2 regions of the Delftia sp. BGA-UO-ETr-SB1 genome follow, and region 1 is predicted to be linked to the other one. Evidence: riboswitches for the same ligand, from Rfam matches in the RefSeq annotation. Region 1 holds a riboswitch; the other holds the start of a gene.
The links. Region 1 has a riboswitch for S-adenosylhomocysteine ahead of metH (methionine synthase). Riboswitches for the same ligand answer to the same signal wherever they lie in the genome.

Region 1 (3,405 bases):
AAGCTCCTTCGGAAGGTGGGGTGAGGCGAAAGGAAAGCGGGTCAGGGTCGGGCGCAGATGTATCGGGCGCCGTTGCGTCGGGCGCTGTCGCGTCGGGCGCCGTCGCGTCGGGCGCCGCCGCGTCGTCCGGTGTGTCGAGATCGATGCCGCTGCGCCTGGCGGCCGACAGCAGGTGGGCGCGCATGGCGCCCGCGGCACCCGGCGCATCGCCGGCGCAGACGGCCTGCACGATGGCGTCGTGCTCGCGCACGGGCTGGTCGTCGGCGCCGCTCCAGGCAAACGGCAGGCGCAGGCTGTGGCTGATGGCCAGCTCCAGCTGGCGCGCCATGGCCACCAGGCCCGGGTTGCCCGACAGCTGGGCCAGCAGCAGGTGGAACTGCAGATCGGCGTCGGCGGCGGCCAGCAGGTCGCTGCGGGCGAGGGCGTGGGCCAGCTGGGACTGGGTCCATTGCAGCTGGCGCAGGCCGCTGTCGTCGGCGCGCACGGCCGCCAGCGCGGCCCAGCCGGGCTCCAGCACCAGGCGCAGCTCGATCAGCTGGCGCGGCGACAGCGTGCCCAGCGCCGGGGTGGCATAGGCGCGGTGCATGCGTGCACGGCCGCTGTGCGGGCCGTTGATGCGCACGCCCTTGCCCGGCTGGATCTCGACCAGGCCCAGGGCCTCCAGCATGGACAGCGCCTCGCGCAGCGAAGCGCGGCTGATGCCCAGCTGCCGGGCCAGCTCGCGCTGCGGCGGCAGCTGGCTGCCGCCGGGGTAGTGGCCGCTCAGGATGTGCTGCTGCAGCGTCTGGGCCATCGAGATCGGAATGCTTTGCATGGGCTGGCGCGGGTGGAGGGTTTTGGCCTGACTGGTCAGACCACGTACCCAGCAGATAGCGAATTGCGTGCCAGATGCAAAAAAAGGAGCGTTGTCTTCAGGCATTGCAAAGAATCCGGGGCGATGGGACATCGACAATCCGCCCCGAAGGCGCCGCCGGCGGCCCGCGCTGCCGCGCTTTGGTGCAGTGCCGCATGGCTTTGTGCAGGCCTGCCCCGAATGCGGGCGTAAAACCCGCACTGCAGGCCGCCGCCAGCCGCCGTAGAATCCCGGGCTTTGGCCCGAGGAGCGTTGCAGCGCGGCACCCGCCCATCCGTACACCGGATCGCGTGTCGCGTCAGGCTTGGGCCAGGTGCAGGTTCCCGGCCGGACCGCGCCCACGGTGCCAACGACGCTCACCTGTTGCCATGCCGTTTTTGCAGGTGAGCTTGATGTCGTCCTCTTTCACTCCCCCTCCCATGCGTCTGTCGGGCCTGGAGCCTGTCTCCATCGGCGAGGGCACGCTGTTCGTCAACGTGGGCGAGCGCACCAACGTCACGGGCTCCAAGGCCTTTGCACGCATGATCCTCAACGAGCAGTACGAGGAAGCGCTGTCCGTGGCACGCCAGCAGGTGGAAAACGGCGCCCAGGTGATCGACGTGAACATGGACGAGGCCATGCTGGACAGCAAGGCCGCCATGGTGCGCTTCCTGAACCTCATCGCCTCCGAGCCCGACATCGCCAAGGTGCCGGTCATGGTGGACAGCTCCAAGTGGGAGGTCATCGAGGCCGGCCTGCGCTGCCTGCAGGGCAAGGGCATCGTCAACTCCATCTCCATGAAGGAAGGCCTGGATGAATTCAAGCGCCAGGCCCGGCTGATCAGGCGCTACGGCGCGGCCGCCGTGGTCATGGCCTTCGACGAGAAGGGCCAGGCCGACACCTACCAGCGCAAGATCGAGATCTGCGAGCGCGCCTACCGCATCCTGGTGGACGAGGTGGGCTTCCCGCCCGAGGACATCGTCTTCGACCCCAATATCTTCGCCGTGGCCACCGGCATCGAGGAACACGACAACTACGCCGTGGACTTCATCGAGGCCGTGCGCTGGATCAAGCACAACCTGCCCGGCGCCAAGGTCTCGGGCGGCGTCTCCAACGTGAGCTTCAGCTTCCGCGGCAACGACCCCGTGCGCGAGGCCATCCACACCGTGTTCCTGTACCACGCCATCTCGGCAGGCATGGACATGGGCATCGTCAACGCCGGCATGGTCGGCGTCTATGACGACCTGGAGCCCCAGCTGCGCGAGCGCGTGGAAGACGTGGTGCTCAACCGCCGCCCCGACGCGGCCGAGCGCCTGCTGGAGATTGCCGACGCCGCCAAGGGCGCCGCCAAGGACGACAGCAAGAAGCTCGAATGGCGCGGCACGCCCGAGAACCCGAAGACCGTGGGCGAGCGCCTGTCGCACGCCCTGGTGCACGGCATCACCGACTTCATCGTCGCCGACACCGAAGAGGCCTACCAGCAGATCGTGGTGCAGGGCGGCGGCCGCCCGCTGCACGTGATCGAAGGCCCGCTCATGGACGGCATGAACATCGTGGGCGACCTGTTCGGCGCTGGCAAGATGTTCCTGCCCCAGGTGGTCAAGTCGGCGCGCGTGATGAAGCAGGCCGTGGCCCACCTCGTGCCCTACATCGAAGAGGAAAAGCGCCAGCAGGAAGCGGCGGGCCTGGACGTGTCCAGCAAGGGCAAGATCGTCATCGCCACCGTCAAGGGCGATGTGCACGACATCGGCAAGAACATCGTCACCGTGGTCCTGCAGTGCAACAACTTCGAGGTCATCAACATGGGCGTGATGGTGCCCTGCCATGAGATCCTGGCCCGGGCCAAGGCCGAGGGCGCGGACATCATCGGCCTGTCGGGCCTGATCACGCCCAGCCTCGAAGAGATGCAATACGTCGCCGGCGAGATGCACAAGGACGACTACTTCCGCATCAAGAAGATTCCGCTGCTGATCGGCGGCGCCACCTGCTCGCGCGTGCACACCGCCGTCAAGATCGCGCCCAAGTACGAAGGCCCCGTGGTCTACGTGCCCGATGCCTCGCGCAGCGTCAGCGTGGCCCAGAGCCTGCTGGGCGAGAACAAGGGCAACTACCTGGCCGAGATCCAGGCCGACTACGACAAGGTCCGCACCCAGCACGCCAACAAGAAGAAGACGCCGCTGTGGCCTCTGGCAAAGGCCCGCGCCAACGCCACGCCCGTGGACTTTTCCCAGGCCCCCGTGGCGCCACGCGCCCTGGGCCGGCGCGTGTTCCGCAACTTCGACCTGGCCGAGATCGCCGAGTACATCGACTGGGGCCCGTTCTTCCAGACCTGGGACCTGGCCGGCCCCTATCCGGCCATCCTCGACGACGAGATCGTCGGCGTCGAGGCGCGCAAGGTGCTGGCCGACGGCCAGGCCATGCTCAAGAAAATCATCGAAGGCCGCTGGCTGCAGGCCAACGGCGCCATCGGCCTGTTCCCTGCCAACCGCGTGGGCGATGACATCGAGTTCTACGCCGACGAGTCCCGCAGCCAGGTGCTGATGACCTGGTACGGCATGCGCCAGCAAACCGAA
Region 2 (3,405 bases), 590 kb from region 1:
AGCATCGCGCGGTGGGCCATGGACCATGGCCAGCAGGCCGGCCAGGGTACGGACACGCTGCCGGCCGCACCGGCCCGCTATGTGCCGCTGGCCGCGCCCGTGCGCATGCGCGGCGTGCTGGTGCTGCAGCTGCGTGCGCCGCAGCGCCTGGAGGTGCCCGAGGAGCAGCGCCTGCTGGAGGCCTGCGCCAGCCAGGTGGCGCTGGCGCTGGAGCGCCAGCACTTCGTGGCCGTGGCCCAGCAGACCCAGATCGCCATGGAGGGCGAGCGCATGCGCAACACCCTGCTGTCGGCCGTCTCGCACGACCTGCGCACCCCGCTGACCACCATCCTGGGCGCGGCCGAGGCCGCGCAGCGCCATGTGCCGCCGGGCGGCGCGGCCGACATGCTGGAGCAGGTCCGCATCCAGGCGCAGGCCATGCAGCGCCTGGTGGAGAACCTGCTGGACATGGCGCGCCTGCAGCAAGGCGGCGTGCACCTGCAGCGCGAATGGCTTCCGCTGGACGAAGTGGTGGGCAGCGCGCTGCGCCAGATGCGCGCGCGCCTGGGCCAGCATCCCGTGAGCACCGACGTGCCCGCCAGCCTGCCGCTGCTGCAGCTCGATGCCCTGCTCATGGAGCGCGTGCTGGTCAACCTGCTGGACAACGCCGCCAAGTACACGCCGGCCGGCACGCCGCTGGCCATCAGTGCGCGTGTGCAGGACGGCGAGCTGCTGCTGTCCGTGCGCGACGGCGGGCCGGGCCTGCCATCGCATCTGCCGGTGGAGACGCTGTTCGAGCCCTTCACGCGCGGCACGGCCGAGTCCACCGTCTCGGGCATCGGCCTGGGCCTGGCGCTGGTGCGCAGCATTGTCGAGGCGCATGGCGGGCGCATCGAGGCCGCCGCCGCGCGGCCCGGCCCGGGCACCATCTTCACGCTGCGCTTTCCCGTGCCCGAGCAGCCTGCGCTGGATTAGAGTCCCGCCATGCACGAAAGCCCCCCATGAGCACGCCCGCCAACCGCATCCTGATGATCGAGGACGATCCCGGCATCCGCCGCTTCGTGCGCCTGGTGCTGGAAGACGAAGGCTGGCAGGTCTTCGAGGCCGACAGCGCGCGCCGCGGCCTGATCGAGGCCGCCAGCCGCCAGCCCGACCTGGTCATCCTCGACCTGGGCCTGCCGGACGCCGATGGCAAGCAGGTCCTGACCGAGCTGCGCGGGTGGTCCTCCGTGCCCGTGCTCGTGCTCTCCGCGCGCGAGCGTGAGGACGAGAAGGTGGCCGCATTGGATGCCGGCGCCGACGACTACCTGGTCAAGCCCTTCGGCGTGCCCGAGCTGCTGGCCCGGCTGCGCGTGATGCTGCGCCGCCGCCAGCAGCTGGGCGCCGCTGGGGGGGCGGGCGGCACCGCCGCGTCCAGCAAGGTGCACTTCGGCCCGGTGCAGGTGGACCTGGCCACGCATGAGGTGCGGCGCGCGGGGCAGCCGGTGCACCTCACGCCCATCGAATTCCGCCTGCTGGCGGCGCTGATCGCCGCCCAGGGCCGTGTGATGACCCACCGCCAGCTGCTGCTGCAGGTCTGGGGCCCCGAGTACCTGGGCCGCGCCCACTACCTGCGCGTGCACATGGCCAATCTGCGCCAGAAGATCGAGGACGAGCCGGCCCAGCCGCGCCACCTGGTGACCGAGCTGCAGGTGGGCTACCGGCTTGTGGGGCTGGGCGGTGAGGCATCCCCGGGATCGGTATAATCAGCGCCTCTCCGAGGAGCGTTGCAGCGGCCCCCACACATCAGGCGTGGTCGCGAGGCTCGGAGTCATACCTGCAACGACGCTCGCCCACGCTTTCTGTGCGGTGAGCTTTTTTCCGTCTCCCGCAGAACGTGGTTTTTCATTCATCTTTTGGAGAAAACCATGAACGCTGCTGTTCGTCCCGTTTCCGCCGACACGGCCATCGCTGACATTTCCCTCGCTGCCTGGGGCCGCAAGGAAATCCTGATCGCCGAAACCGAAATGCCCGGCCTGATGGCCACGCGCGAGGAATTCGCCGCTGCCCAGCCCCTCAAGGGCGCGCGCATCACCGGCTCGCTGCACATGACCATCCAGACGGCCGTGCTGATCGAGACGCTCAAGGCCCTGGGCGCCGAAGTGCGCTGGGCGTCGTGCAACATCTTCTCGACGCAGGACCACGCTGCTGCCGCCATCGCGGAAACCGGCACGCCCGTGTTCGCCATCAAGGGCGAATCGCTGGCCGACTACTGGGACTACACCCACCGCATCTTTGAATTCGGCGCCGCCGGCACCGAAGGCGAAGGCCCGAACATGATCCTGGACGACGGCGGCGACGCCACCATGCTGCTGCACCTGGGCATGCGCGCCGAAAAGGACCTGTCCGTGCTGGACAACCCCGCCTCCGAAGAAGAGAAGATCGCCTTCGCCGCCATCCGCGCCAAGCTGGCCCAGGACCCCACGTGGTACACGCGCAAGAGCGCCCACATCATCGGCGTGACCGAAGAGACCACGACCGGCGTGCACCGCCTCAACGAGATGTCGGCCAAGGGCACGCTGAAGTTCCGTGCCATCAACGTCAACGACTCCGTCACCAAGAGCAAGTTCGACAACCTCTACGGCTGCCGCGAATCGCTGGTGGACGGCATCAAGCGCGCCACCGACGTGATGATCGCCGGCAAGGTTGCCGTGGTGGCCGGCTACGGCGACGTGGGCAAGGGCTGCGCCCAGGCGCTGCGCGCGCTGTCGGCCCAGGTCTGGGTCACCGAGATCGATCCCATCAACGCCCTGCAGGCGGCCATGGAAGGCTACAAGGTCGTGACCATGGAGTGGGCAGCCGACAAGGCCGACATCTTCGTGACCACCACCGGCAACCGCGACATCATCCGCCACGAGCACATGGTGGCCATGAAGAACGAAGCCATCGTCTGCAACATCGGCCACTTCGACAACGAGATCGACGTCGCCTCCATCGAGCAGTACCAGTGGGAAGAGATCAAGCCCCAGGTGGACCACATCACCTTCCCTGACGGCAAGAAGATCATCCTGCTGGCCAAGGGCCGCCTGGTGAACCTGGGTTGCGCCACCGGCCACCCCAGCTTCGTGATGAGCGCCTCGTTCGCCAACCAGACCATCGCCCAGATCGAGCTGTTCACCAAGCCCGATGCCTACGAGGTCGGCAAGGTCTACGTGCTGCCCAAGATCCTGGACGAGAAGGTTGCCCGCCTGCACCTGAAGAAGGTCGGCGCCATGCTGACCGAACTGACGGACGGCCAGGCTGCCTATATCGGTGTGAGCAAGCAGGGTCCCTACAAGCCCGAAACTTATCGCTACTAAGCACCCCCTGAGCGGCTTGCGCCGCTTCCCCCTCTCCACTTGCTTCGCAAGGGAGGGGGACGACACCCTCGCGGCGGGGCGGCCCTTG

Region 2: another riboswitch for S-adenosylhomocysteine. It lies ahead of ahcY (adenosylhomocysteinase); the one in region 1 lies ahead of metH (methionine synthase).

Annotation. Positions count from the first base shown of each region.
Region 1 is NZ_JCAQOW010000006.1:164,765-168,169, reverse strand. Features, by position in the region: gene AC57B5_RS19605 (FadR/GntR family transcriptional regulator) at 1-814, opposite strand, end outside; S-adenosyl-L-homocysteine riboswitch at 1,092-1,218, shown strand; gene metH (methionine synthase) at 1,246-3,405, shown strand, end outside.
Region 2 is NZ_JCAQOW010000006.1:758,820-762,224, forward strand. Features, by position in the region: gene AC57B5_RS22230 (DUF4118 domain-containing protein) at 1-954, shown strand, start outside; gene AC57B5_RS22235 (response regulator) at 981-1,724, shown strand; S-adenosyl-L-homocysteine riboswitch at 1,732-1,816, shown strand; gene ahcY (adenosylhomocysteinase) at 1,887-3,317, shown strand.